Regions from separate parts of the Clostridium sardiniense genome, predicted to be linked through region 3. Evidence: riboswitches for the same ligand, from Rfam matches in the RefSeq annotation. Region 3 holds a riboswitch; each other region holds the start of a gene.
The links. Region 3 has a riboswitch for S-adenosylmethionine ahead of K5V21_RS04000 (Na+/H+ antiporter NhaC family protein). Riboswitches for the same ligand answer to the same signal wherever they lie in the genome.
Positions count from the first base shown of each region.

Region 1: linked by a shared signal. The riboswitch ahead of metF (methylenetetrahydrofolate reductase [NAD(P)H]) and the one ahead of K5V21_RS04000 (Na+/H+ antiporter NhaC family protein) in region 3 are both predicted to bind S-adenosylmethionine.
Region 2: linked by a shared signal. The riboswitch ahead of K5V21_RS07465 (methionine ABC transporter ATP-binding protein) and the one ahead of K5V21_RS04000 (Na+/H+ antiporter NhaC family protein) in region 3 are both predicted to bind S-adenosylmethionine.

Region 1 is NZ_JAIKTU010000005.1:7,769-12,494, forward strand. Features, by position in the region: gene K5V21_RS06775 (homocysteine S-methyltransferase family protein) at 1-75, opposite strand, end outside; gene K5V21_RS06780 (vitamin B12 dependent-methionine synthase activation domain-containing protein) at 53-664, opposite strand; gene K5V21_RS06785 (S-ribosylhomocysteine lyase) at 744-1,199, opposite strand; gene metF (methylenetetrahydrofolate reductase [NAD(P)H]) at 1,211-2,080, opposite strand; SAM riboswitch class I at 2,165-2,292, opposite strand; gene K5V21_RS06795 (GNAT family N-acetyltransferase) at 2,346-2,894, opposite strand; gene K5V21_RS06800 (MraY family glycosyltransferase) at 3,074-4,027, opposite strand; gene K5V21_RS06805 (V-type ATP synthase subunit D) at 4,260-4,726, opposite strand, start outside.
Region 2 is NZ_JAIKTU010000005.1:158,888-163,613, reverse strand. Features, by position in the region: gene K5V21_RS07485 (RidA family protein) at 1-260, shown strand, start outside; gene K5V21_RS07480 (hypothetical protein) at 369-674, opposite strand; gene K5V21_RS07475 (DUF503 domain-containing protein) at 1,095-1,382, shown strand; gene K5V21_RS07470 (GNAT family N-acetyltransferase) at 1,400-1,915, shown strand; SAM riboswitch class I at 2,033-2,209, shown strand; gene K5V21_RS07465 (methionine ABC transporter ATP-binding protein) at 2,387-3,349, shown strand; gene K5V21_RS07460 (methionine ABC transporter permease) at 3,350-3,988, shown strand; gene K5V21_RS07455 (MetQ/NlpA family ABC transporter substrate-binding protein) at 4,036-4,726, shown strand, end outside.
Region 3 is NZ_JAIKTU010000003.1:115,275-120,000, forward strand. Features, by position in the region: gene K5V21_RS03990 (anti-sigma factor domain-containing protein) at 1-269, opposite strand, end outside; gene ispF (2-C-methyl-D-erythritol 2,4-cyclodiphosphate synthase) at 564-1,031, shown strand; gene K5V21_RS04000 (Na+/H+ antiporter NhaC family protein) at 1,068-2,372, opposite strand; SAM riboswitch class I at 2,457-2,625, opposite strand; gene K5V21_RS04005 (hypothetical protein) at 2,912-3,469, opposite strand; gene K5V21_RS04010 (HNH endonuclease signature motif containing protein) at 3,651-4,055, shown strand; T-box leader at 4,099-4,314, shown strand; gene thrS (threonine--tRNA ligase) at 4,390-4,726, shown strand, end outside.

The sequences.
Region 1 (4,726 bases), on a different contig from region 3:
TAAGTTTTGAAGCATTGTTCCCATAGCTCCATCAAAAACTAAAATATTATCTTTAATATACTCTCTTACATTCAAAATCTATTCCCTCTTTTCTATATACACATCTATCATAATTATTACAATTTATACAACTCTTCTTTCCCTTTTTTCCACTATATTTTTTTATACCTAAAATAGCAGTTACTGATTTCCTTGGAAATAAAACCATATGTTCTGAAACCTTGACTCCTATTCTTCTTTCACAATTTAATACATTTATAAAATCCTTTTGTATACTTAAATCTAAATCTCCATATCCTGGGCTATATCTAAATGTTAGCTCCTCACCTTCATTTACATACTTAGATTTTATCTCTTCTTCTACTAAATCACAAACTTCTTCAACACCTGTAGTTGCACAAGCATCAAATATTAATCCCTTTGTTAAGTCTACTTTTTCATAAAATCTTATCCGTCTCTCTACATCATTTCCAAGGGTCACAGCCATCAGCACACACCTATCACAGTCTTTTAACAAATTATATATATCTATTCCTTCTAAAAGCAAGTTAGTACCTATAAGTTCAATTTTATTTTCTCTTTTCTTAAGATTATACTCTTCATAAATAAATTTAGGTGTAAAGAAATCTCTACACTCTTTCTTTACACCCGAAATTTTATTCATAATATTTTTGGGCTTCTCTTGCCCTCTATATCCTAAGTATCTTAAAATTTCTGATTCCTGAAGAGTAATCTCCCTCCCACTACTCTCCATATATATTAAGTGAGAATCCTTTGCTAATTACATCTTTTGCATATTCCTTTGCTCCAAAAAGAGAAATATCTTTATAATTTCCACATTGAACTTCATTACTTGCTGGTATATCCTCTGATTTTAATAAATTTCTAAGAACTGTCTCAACTGCTGCTTTTATTTCTATAGGATCTTTATCACCCCAAGTACTTAAATAAAATCCTGTTCTACATCCCATTGGGGATATATCAATAACTCCATCTAAATTTTCTCTAATATTATAAGCTAGGTGATGCTCTAGTGCATGCATAGCTGCTGTTCCAAAAGCCTCCTTATTAGGTTGCAGGAATCTTATATCAAACTTGCTTATCTTATCACCATGTCCTCCTTCGTATACACAACATTTTCTTATAAATGGTGCCTTTACCTTAGTGTGGTCTAGTTCAAAACTTTCTACTTTTTTCATACATTTGCCTCCTAATTATTAATTGTTTTAATGACTGTCTTAATATTTTCTTTAATCCTTTTTGCAACATAAGGATTATTCATTGTATAAAGATGAATGCCCTGAGCTCCACTAGAAGCTAAATCTATAATTTGTTCAACTGCATATGCAATACCTGCTTCTTTTAAAGCTTCTGGACTATATTCATACTTATTCATTATTTTTGAGAATTTATGCGGAATTTTTGCACCGCATAATTCTGTTATTCTCTCTATCTGCCTTTTATTTATTACTGGCATAATTCCAGCTTGAATTGGAGTTTTTATTCCATTTTTATTTATCTTATCTAAGAAATCATAATAAATATTGTTATCAAAAAACAGCTGAGAAATAAAGCTTGATGTACCTGAATCTATCTTTCTTTTCATATTATCTATTTCCATATCTATTGATTTATTTTCTATATGGCCTTCTGGATAACATGCTGAAATTATATTAAATCTTTTCTTTTTTTCTATATAACTTATGAGCTCACTTGCATAATTAAAGTCTTTTCTAGAGTCACCATTATCATCACCTCTTAATGCAAGTATGTTACTAACGTCTTCAAGTTCTAGTCTCTCTGTTATCTTATCTATATCATCTTTCTTAGAAGATATGCATGTTAAATGTGCTAAAGGTTCTATATTATACACATTTTTTATAAGTGATGATATCTCTGTAGTTTTGTTATTTATTAGACTACCACCTGCCCCATAGGTTACACTAATAAAATCCGGTTTTAAATCTGAAAGCTCATTTAAAGCTCTATATATACTTTTAACTGGTGAATTATTCTTTGGAGGAAATACCTCAAAAGAAAATACTAAATTTCTTTTATGAAAAATCTCCTTAATATTCATAATGCCCCCTTATTTATATCCTAAACTTCGAAATATAAAAAAGTCCTAGGATATTACACCTAAGACTTTAATCTTAAACTCATATCCTTATCTATCTGGAATTAGCACCACATACTATAACAAATTTATATATAAAAACCCCTAATAAATTATTGTTATACATAGGTTGCTGGGTTTCATAGGGCCAGTCCCTCCACCACTCTTGATAAGTATATATTCTATTTTGTATAATTATACATTAAAAATACTTTTTTGTAAATATATTCTAATTTTTATCTTTCATATTTTCAAAATATTCTTCTTTAAATAGAGCCATCAATATCTCATCATGATATTTTCCTTCTCTATATATTTCTCTTTTAAGACGACCTTCTTCTTTAAAGCCAAGCTTTTTATAACAAGCAATTGCTCTTGGATTTAATGAAAATACGCCAAGTTTTATTTTTTCCATATTACATTCTTCAAAGATAAATTTGATAAGTACAGATAGAGCATCATATCCGTAACCTTTTCCCCAATAATCTTTATCCCCAATCATGATTCCAATTATGCAATTTCTATTTTTAATACTAGTAGAGTTTATGCTACAACCACCTATTATACATCCACTTTCTAAATCTTCAATTGCAAAATCATATGTTTGATCATTATCTCTTCTTTTCTTAACCCACTCTTCTTCTTGCCAAAGTGCTAATGGAAATGAAGTTTCAATATTTAGAAGCCTTTTTACTTCATAATCATTTATAAAGTCATTAAGTTTTGCTATATCATCTTCCTTATGTGCTCTAAGAATTACCTTCTTCCCCTTATACATAAATCTAAGCCCCCTTTTTTATTTTCTAATCATAATAACAAAATATGGTTTATGTGTCAATATACTTAATATATTATCTATAATTATTAAATATTGTTTCTATAATTTATGAATCAGTAATACACTAATAATTAAATTTTTATAAAAAAATAAGCATCATTTTTAATATGATGCTTATTTTATGGATGATTGTAAAATAATAGTACTATAGATAAGAATGAACAAACTATGCTTATTCCAACTATAAACTGCACTATTTGTGGTTTTGTTAATCCTTTTTCTTCTAATCTAAAATGCATCTGACTTCTATCTGCCTGATACACTGGTTTTCCTTCATTAAACCTTTTAAATATAACAAATAAGTTATCAAATATAGGTACTGCTAGTGCTAATATTGGTAACAATAAGCTAAGTACAGTAGCTTGCTTAAAGGCACCATCTAATGCAATGATACTTAAAATAAATCCTAAAAAATTTGCACCTGAGTCTCCCATAAATACCTTTGCAGGATATCTATTGAATAATAAGAATCCTCCAATTGCCCCAGCAAGTATGATTGAAGTAGATGCTGAGTAACTTTGTCCTAAAATAATTGCTGCAATGAAGAATGTACCTGAAGAAACTAAAGAAATTCCTCCTGCAAGTCCATCCATTCCGTCTGACCAATTTATTACTGTCGTAACTCCAAATATCCAAGTAATACTCAAAACAAACTGTAAAAAAGTATTAAGAGCTACATAATCCCCTGTAAACGGATTAGTAAAGCCTTTAAATGCGACACCAGCATTAAATATTAATACTGCTGCTAATATTTGAATTATCAGTCTTGGAAGTATTGGAAATTCTTTTCCAACTGATTTATAGAAATCATCTATTAATCCTATACATACTATTAATAAAGATCCAATGAAGATCCATATACTTTCAGAATTACTTTCACTTCCAACGAAATAATATACTATAAAGAATCCTATAAACATTGCAAGTCCACCGCATAGTGGTGTTACTTTTTTGTGCTTCTTTCTTTGTGTAGGTTTATCAGTAAAACCAATTTTATGCGATAATTTCATTAATATCGGCATTAAAATTACAACCAATATGAAAGAAATCATAAACTCTATAAAATAATCCATATATTCCTTCTCCTAAATTAGGTTAGATTGTTAATTCTATGTAAAAAAAATTATAACCTATAAGAATTATACTATTAATGTAGGTTATTATCAATTATATTACGATAATTTTAATTTACTTTTAATTCTTTACCAAAATCTTGATTTTAAACACTTTTTACATAAACTAATTTATTTTTTAAACTCAAAAATAAATACACCTTAGAAAACCTAAGGTGTATTTTAGAATTAATTATCCTCTTTGCTCTATCATACTCTTGACTTTCATAAGTCTAGTTAAAGCACTTCTTTCATTTTCATCAAGTTTCATTCTTATGTACTTGATTGTCTCTTGAAGTTGAGGAATTGTCATATATTCTAGAGCATTAACTCTTCTTCTTGTTTTCTCTATTTCATCTGCCATAAGCTGACATGACTTTTCTACTTCTGCAAGTTCCAAAAGCTTAGGTAATATTCCATAAAGCTTTGTTATTGCATCATCAAGTTCTGATGATGTATTTGCAAATCCATATGGGAAGATACTACCTTCGTCACCTTCAAGCTGTCTTTTAAAGTTCATAACTGGAACATTAACACTCATTATGTTTTTGTTTCCAACATCTACAGAAATGCTTTCTTTTGGATAAGCAATTGCCTCTTCTAAGAACTCTGAACTCATTACGGCTCTAGCCATAACGAAATCCTTTAATGATCCTTCAA
Region 2 (4,726 bases), on a different contig from region 3:
AGGAATTAGTAACAGAAATAAAGGCTGCTACAAGACAAAGTTTAACAAATGTTAAGGGTATTCTTGAAGAAGCTGGAACAAGTATGGAGAATGTTATAAAGACAACAGTTTTTGTTAAAGATTTAAATGATTTTGCTGCTGTTAATGAAGTTTATGCAACATTCTTCCAAGGTGAACCACCTGCAAGAAGCTGTGTGGAAGTTGCTAAATTACCACTAGATGCACCTGTTGAAATTGAAGTAATTGCTATAGTAGAATAGTATTTAAGTTTAAAAATAAAAAAAGGCTAAAAATCTTTTAAGATTCTTAGCCTTTTTTATTAATATAAATAGTTTATACAGTCAAATATAGTTTTCTTCTATTATTCTTTAATATTCTATTTTAATTTTTTCGTTATTAAATTTTTTAATTAAAGTAAATAATGATTTTAGACCACTATATAAAATTATTATTAGAGCTATACCTTGAATTATATAGAAAATAAAATATATGTGATTATATATATTTTCAGAAAAGTTTTCTATAGTAGAAGCAACTTCATTAGTTAATAATAAAATTGTTAAAGCTTTATAACTTAATCCTTTTTCATTTTTAAAAGAATATCTAACCCAACAAGTAAATATAAAAATACAGAAAATATCTAGAGCCAGTTTAATAAAATAATCTATGTTCATAGTCTCATCTCCTAAAAATAAATTTCGTATATTATATTAAAAATCAGTAGAAAAAGTTTAATTACAAATTACATATTAAATTCTAAATTATTTGAATAAATCTACTTAAATTCAAAAAATTACACTTGAATTATAACATTTTTTTTGAAGAGATATTTAATTGAATTGAATATTTTACAAAAAGTACATAATGATAAAATATAGTAGGTTATTAATTTTTTATTTAAGGTATAAATGTTATGAAATTTTATAATAAGTATCAAGTTATTCATAAATAATATAATTAATGAATAACTTGATTATTTTTTGTGAAATTTATAATATTATAATTTATAATATTATAAATTTATATTATTATAAATATATACAAATTACGGAATTAATGCAGAATCAATTAATGAGATGAAGGGAAGTTTAAACATGGATATTTTACTTATGAAAATAACAATAAGAAATTCTTGGGTAGGTTCCTTAAAAGAAAAAAGAATGATAGTTAGAAGTGTTACTCAAAGATTAAAAAATAAATTTAACATATCAGTTGGAGAAGTTGATAGGCAAGATGAGCATAAGTTTATGGTTATTGGTATAGCAGCTGTATGTGGCAATGTAAAAATAGCACATTCTACAAAGGAAAAGATATTAGATTTCTTAGAAGAAAACATTGAAGGGAAAATTATAGATATTGAGGAAGAAACAGAAATATTTTAATTAGTATGGAGGATATAATGAAGTTTAGGGTAGCTAAGTATGGGGATTTAAATCAAATAAAACTAATGATAGATGAGGTATTAGAAAGCGGTGTAGGGACAGGGCTTAATTGGACAAAGGAATATCCAACTATTAAAGATTTTGAAATGGATCTTAAAAATGGAGATTTATTTGTAATGGAATCTGAGGATTCAGAATATAATATAAAAAATAATATTGTTGGAGCTGTAGTTTTAAATAGCTCTGAAGATATAAATTATAAAAAACTAAAATGGAGTAATTCACAAAAAGCTTTAGTTATACATAGATTAATGGTAAGTCCCAAGTTTTCAAGAAGTGGTAATGGAAAAAGACTTTTAAAGTTTATTGAAGAGGAATGCATACGACGTGAATTATCACATATAAGACTAGATACAAACACTGAAAATATAAGAGCTAAGAAGCTATATATAGGAAGTGGATATGAAGAGGTTGGAGTGATAAATCTTCAAGGAAAAGACGGGGATTTTATCTGTCTAGAAAAAATATTATAAAAACATTGATAAATTACTGGAAATTTATTATTGACAAAACTTTTTTTAAATATTATATTAATATACAAGAAGTTTGAAAAAATTTTAAAATTAGAATATTAAAACTAAATATTAGGTTTCTTATCAAGAGTGGTGGAGGGACTGGCCCTATGAAACCCGGCAACCTACGGACAATACTAAATGTTCGATTATAGATTCTTCAGGAGTGAGGAGTTTATTTGTTATGAGTATTTATACTTTATTGTTACGTGTGGTGCTAAATCCTGCAGCAAGATAATTGCTGATAGATGAGAGAATAAATTAATAGGGTGATTATATCATGCACTAGGGATTTATTCTCTAGTGCATTTTTTATTTTATTAAGTTTAAGATGCAAAGAGTAGAAGAAACCTATTTTTTAACCAAGAGTTAAAGAATCATTAAAAGGTATTTTTCTACTCTTATTTATTTTCATAAAAGGGGGCAAAATTTATGATAAAGATAGAGAGCATAAAAAAGAATTTTGGAAAATCAGAGGTTTTAAAAGATATATCATTAGAGATAAAGAAAGGAGCGATATATGGAATAATTGGACATAGTGGGGCAGGTAAATCAACATTGCTAAGATGTTTAAATGGGCTTGAGAGTTATGATTCAGGTTCAATAAAAGTAATGGGAAAGGAGATTAAAACACTAAATAAAAAAGAGATAAGGGAACTTAGAAAAGACCTTGGAATGATTTTTCAAAGTTTTAACCTCTTAAGCCGTAAGAATGTTTATGAAAATATTGCATTACCTTTAGAGGTTTGGGGATTTAGCAAAGAAAAGATAAATGAGAGAGTATTAGAATTATTAAGATTAGTATCTCTAGAAGATAAAGCAAGTAGTAAGCCAGCTGAGCTTAGTGGGGGACAAAAGCAAAGGGTGGCAATTGCAAGAGCATTAGCTTTAGAACCAAAGATTTTATTATGTGATGAAGCAACATCAGCACTAGATCCAAAGACAACTAAAGATATACTATCACTATTATCAAGAATAAATAAAGAACTTGGAATAACCATAGTTATAGTAACCCACCAAATGGAAGTTGTTAAGGAGGTATGCGAAGAGATAACACTTTTAGAAGATGGAGTAGTTAAAGCACAAGGTAAGTCAGCAGATTTATTCTTAAAACCAGGACTTTCGCTTAAAAAATTCTTAGGGGATGACGATATAGATATATTACCTGATGATGGAGTCAATATAAAAATATTCTTCCCAAAAGACTTCTCAGAGAATGCGCTTATAACTAAGATGGCAAAGGATACAAATAAAGATTTTTCAATAGTTTGGGGCAAACTTGAAAGATTTAGAGGGGATGTACTTGGAAGTTTAGTTATAAGTATCAATAGGGAAGATGAGGTCTATATATTAGATTATTTAAGAAGAAAGAATGTTCAGTGGGAGGTATTATAGATGTTTGAAGAAATATTAAAAGCTACAGGTGAAACGGCCTATATGGTAATATTATCTACAATTTGTGCATTAATAGCTGGAATTATAATAGCCATAGTTCTTACATTAACTGCACCAGATGGATTAAAGCCAAATAAAAGTGTATATAGAGTATTAGATTTTATAGTAAATATTTTAAGAAGTTTTCCATTTGTAATACTTATGGTAGCATTATTCCCACTTAGTAAATTGATAGTTGGGACAACTGTTGGAAAAGAGGCTATGATAGTTCCGCTTGCTATTGCAACAGCACCTTTTATTGCAAGAATAATAGAAAGTGCATTAAGAGAAGTGGACAAAGGGGTAATTGAAGCTGCAAAATCATTTGGGGCAACAGATAGTCAAATAATATTTAAGGTAATGTTTAAAGAAGCAATACCAGCTATGATTTCCGGATTAACATTAACAATAATAAGCGTAATTGGATATTCAGCTATGGCGGGGGCAGTAGCTGGAGGAGGACTTGGAGATGTTGCTATAAGATATGGATACCATAGATATGAAACAGATTATATGATAGTAACAGTAATACTTTTAATAATCATAGTTCAAGTTTTACAGACTTTAGGAAATTATTTTTATAAGAAACTTTCAAAATAAAAATTAAATTTAGCAAAAAGCAATAAATAATAAGGGGGATTTTCAATATGAAAAAAAGAGGATTAATATCAACAGTTCTAGTAGGAGTTTTATCATTAGCGTTAGTAGGATGCGGGGGCAGTTCTAAAGACGATAAAACAATAACAATTGGAGTTACACCAGTTCCACATAAGGAGATTGTAGAACATATAAAACCTAAGTTAGAGGAAAAGGGATATAAAGTAAATATAAAAGAATTTACAGATTATGTTACACCTAATAAGGCATTATCAGAGGGAAGTTTAGATGCAAACTTCTTTCAACATATACCATATTTGAATAAACAAAATGAAGCAGAGAATTTGGGATTAACTTATACAGCAAAAGTTCATTTAGAGCCTTTAGGATTATATTCAAAAAATATAAAAGATATTAAGGATTTAAAAGATGGAGCAACTATAGCAATTCCAAATGATCCATCAAATGAAGCAAGAGCACTTAAACTTTTAGAATCTCATGGACTTATAAAGGTTAAAGAGGGAGAGCTTGTAACTCCAAAAGATATAACAGAAAATAAGAAAAATTTTGAATTTAAAGAATTAGAAGCAGCTGCAATTCCAAGAGCATTAGATGACGTTGATGCAGCTGTTATAAATGGAAACTATGCAATAGATGCTGGATTCTCAGTTAAAAATGATGCGCTTATTGTAGAAGATAAGGACTCAAAAGCAGCAGAACAATATGCAAATATTATAGCTG
Region 3 (4,726 bases):
AATATATTAGGAGGTAATTTTTTCTTATCTTGTATAAACTCTAATAACTCTACTTCTCCTATTATGTAAAAAGCTATATTTAATATTGTATTTCTATCCTTATCACTTGGAGAGTACGCAAATAAATCTTGTATTAGAACTTTATAAGAATAAAGTTCTTTCTCCATCAAAGATATCTGCTCCGCTCTAGCTTTATTTACCTCATCACTTATCTCTACTAAACTTGGTATATCTGAAAATTTATATTTATTTCTATCGAATATCTCCAAATCTATACGCTCCCCCCTACGTCGACATTATTTTTGTCAAATAATATCTATTCTTATATTTAATTATACCTAAATACCTGTTTTTTTTAAATGAAATTACAAATTAATAATCATTTATTAAATACTTTTGTAATATATTATAAAAAGCACTAATTGTATCGGTGATTTTTTTATGAAATCAAATGTTATTTATGTTGATTTTAAGTATAAGCGTCGCGAGGTTAATACCGTTTACTTCTTTATACTATATTTTTATGTTAAACTTATAGAAGAAATATTAGAGAGGTGAAAGATATGCGTATTGGCTTAGGTTATGATGTACATCGTTTAGTTCAAGGTAGAGATTTGATTTTAGGTGGCGTTACAATCCCTTATGAACTTGGATTATTAGGTCACTCTGATGCCGACGTTCTCATTCATGCAATTATGGACTCACTACTTGGAGCTACAGCATTAGGTGATATAGGTACACATTTCCCTGATACTGACCCAAAGTATAAAGGGATATCAAGCATAGCTCTTCTTAAAGAAGTTGGAAATCTTTTAAAGGTTCATGACTATAAGATAGGTAATATCGATGCAACAATAATTTCACAAAAGCCAAAGATGGCTCCTTATATAGAGATAATGAGACGTAATGTAGCAGCGGCATTAAACATAGAGTTTAATCAAATAAACATTAAAGCTACTACAGAAGAAGGACTTGGTTTTACTGGAGAAGGTCTTGGAATCTCATCCCAATGCATATGCCTAGTAAACTAGATGTACTAAAATAAAAAAGCCCAAACTCGGGCTTTTTTATTTTACTCTATTTTCTTCTTTTCTTCTACTCCAGTAAAATATTATAGCAACTACCGCTGATATACCCATTAGATATGGGTAGAACAGATATTGCATTATTTCAATAGGTGATATTGCCGCAAGTCCTGCTGCTGATATAAGCTGAGCACCATAAGGTATTATCCCTTGGAATGCACATGCGAACATGTCCATAATACCTGCAACTCTCTTTGGCTCTAAATCAAATTCATTTGATATGTCTTTAGCAATTGGTCCTACTGTAACTATTGCTATTGTATTATTTGCAGTACATATATCAACTAAGCTTGCTAAAGCTCCAATTCCAAGCTCTGCACCTCTTCTAGTTTTAAAGTTTTTTAATCCCTTATGAAGTATAAAGTCAATTCCTCCATTGTATTTTATAATTGCAACCATACCAGCTATTAATAATGATATTATTATTAATTCACTCATACCATTTATACCTTCTGCCATACTTTTAAAAAGTCCTATAATATCAAAACTTCCAGTCCCAATTCCGATAGTCCCTGCTAAAATTATTCCAGATGCTAAAACAAATATAACATTTATTCCTGCAAGTGCTGCAACTAAAACACCTATGTATGGAACGATTTTTATTAAGCTATAATCATAACTACCTAAGCTAATAGCTTCCGTTCCACTAGTTATAACCATAAAAATAATTGCTGTAATTATTGCAGCTGGTAATACTATTTTAAAGTTCATTCTAAACTTATCTCTCATATCACAGCCCTGTGTTCTTGTTGCTGCTATTGTTGTATCAGATATAATTGATAAGTTGTCCCCAAACATTGCTCCGCTTACAACAGCTCCAACTACTAAGGCTACAGCTATTCCAGTCTTTTCAGATACTCCAAGTGCTATTGGTACAAGCGCAACTATTGTTCCCATTGATGTTCCAACTGATAATGCTATGAAGCATGCAACTATAAATATTCCTGTTACCAAAAGATTTGGTGGTAATACTGAAAGCCCTAAGTTTACAGTTGAATCAACTGCCCCCATAGATTTAGCAACAGCTGCAAATGCTCCTGCTAATATAAATATTAAAATCATTAAGATTATATTAGTATCTCCTGCTCCTTTGCAGAAAATCTGTAGTTTTTCTTCAAATCTAACTTTAGTATTCATAACTAAAGCCACAACTGATGCAATTAAAAATGGTATTATCACAGAAACTGCATAAAAATCCTTTGCAATTATTGCAATTCCAACATATACAACCACAAACACTATTAATGGTAAAAGCGCCCACCAATTCCCTTTATTCTCTTTGTTCATTTTTTGCCCTCCCTAAAGTTCCTATACACAAAATAAAAAAGCTTCTGATAGAAATCAGAAGCTTTATATACACTCTATAAATACTACTTATCTATCAGTTTTCACTGCTGGATTTAGCACCACACTCTATAATTAAAAATGACAAACAATCAATGCATGTTATACATTGATTCTCTTATAGTCATTCCCACCTTAATTATTAGTAGGTTGCCGGGTTTCATAGGGCCAGTCCCTCCACCACTCTTGATAAGACTTTTTTTAATTTTGATTATGCTTTATTGTAACAATGTTAATAGACTATGTCAACATTTATAAGTTACTAATATTCCTAAATAATTCAAATTAATACTAATTTGAATATTAATTTAATAAAAATAAGCAATTCATATACCTAAATGAATTGCTTATTTACATTAACCTTATTAAAGTGTTTCTGATAATTTATTTAAAAGAATTTTTCTAAATATATTTGAGCATTCCTTATCTTCTCCAACCTTTAAGTATACTTCTCTCCATTGATCTAATGATAATCCTATTCCTTATTTAAACTCTTCTTCCTTGTTTGTCATTCTTATTGAATCATCAATGAATTCTCCTAAGTCCTTTGCTGTTTTGAATACTTTTATATATAAGAATTGTTTGTTATCTCCAACCCAAACCTTATTAAACTCTTTTGCAAACTTCACTAACTCCGTTATAATTTCGCTGTCATCTTTATCCCATAGATTACTTAAAAATGTATATTGTTCTTTCATTATTTTTGCTTCTTCTTTGGAAATTTTATTCTTTTTCAAAAGATTATTTATTAGATCACAAGTTGAAACGGCTGGAATTTTCATTACTAATTTTTCTGTTCCATATGCCCATTTATAGAATGCTTTTTGACAAAATGAGTGTTGTATATAGCCTAATAACACTCTTGGATTTGAAAAGTATGAATAAATATTTTCTATTCCATTTTTGTTAGAAAATATAAGTGCATGTATATATACCGATTTGCTTGTTGGCAATTCATTTGTAAAAGCATGCCCTCTTATTGCTTTGTGTTCGTTAACATTATTAGTCCAGAAATTAAATGAATTGTAGTTATCTCTCATAAATATCACCCTTCTTCATAAATCTCAATATAATATATTATATAGTATATTATACCATTTTTTATTGTTTTTACCCTTGATTTATACAATTTAATTTTTTATTTTATATAAATATTCTGTTAATTGATTTAACTAATTTTTTTATCTATAATTATTAAATATAGATTAAGGAGGTTTATCATTGTATTTTTGTGAAATATGTAATAAAGAAGCTGATATTCATCACATTGTTCATAAAAATGAAGGTGGTTTTGATATAGAGTTAAATTATATGTATCTATGCGAATATCACCATCGTGGAAGATTAGGACCACATCACTCTCTTGAAACAGATATTTCTTATAAAATTAAATTACAAAAAAAGCTATATAAACTTCTTCCCAAAAGATACTACTCTTTTAAGGAACTTTGTAATATATTAAACGCTTCTACCAATATGGTTAAGCGTTTGACAAAAGATATAAAATTATATAAAGAAGGCTATAAAAAAGAAGATATTATATTTATTTTAATGGGTAAATCTTACTATTCTGAAGAATTGCTCGAAAATATTAAACTCGAGAAACTTTATGAAAGCATTTATTGACATCTGAAATTTGTATGATTATAATATAAATTAACTTAAGAAGATAAACACATTGATGAGAAGAGTATGTTAAATCCTCATTTACAGAGAGAGAGTACATTAGCTGTAAGTACTTTTATATGAGCTTAACAGAAAACTAACTCGGAGTGACTCCAATCCAGTCCGTCATTGTCACGTTACGACATATTAAAGTGATTCTTAAGATTTAATCTTAAGAATAACTAGAGTGGAACCACGGATATTATACTTCGTCTCTAATTTTTAGAGACGGAGTTTTTTTATTTTAGTAAATAATTTTTAGTTTTAATATAAAGAAAGAAAGGAGTTTTTTAAGATGATTAAAGTTAGTTTAAAAGACGGATCAGTTAAAGAATTTGAAAAAGGTGTATCAGTTTTAGACGTAGCAAAAAGTATTAGCGAAGGATTAGCTAGAAATGCTTTCTGCGGATTAGTAAATGGAGAGGTTGTTGATTTACGTCATACAATAAACGAAGATTGTGAAGTTGGTCTTTGCACTTTTGATTCACAAGAAGGAAAAGATGCTTTAAGACACAGTGCATCACACGTATTAGCTTATGCTGTTAAAAGATTATTCCCAGAGGTTAAGATTGCTATAGGACCTGCAATCGAAGATGGATTCTACTATGATTTTGATAAAGAAGGTGCATTTA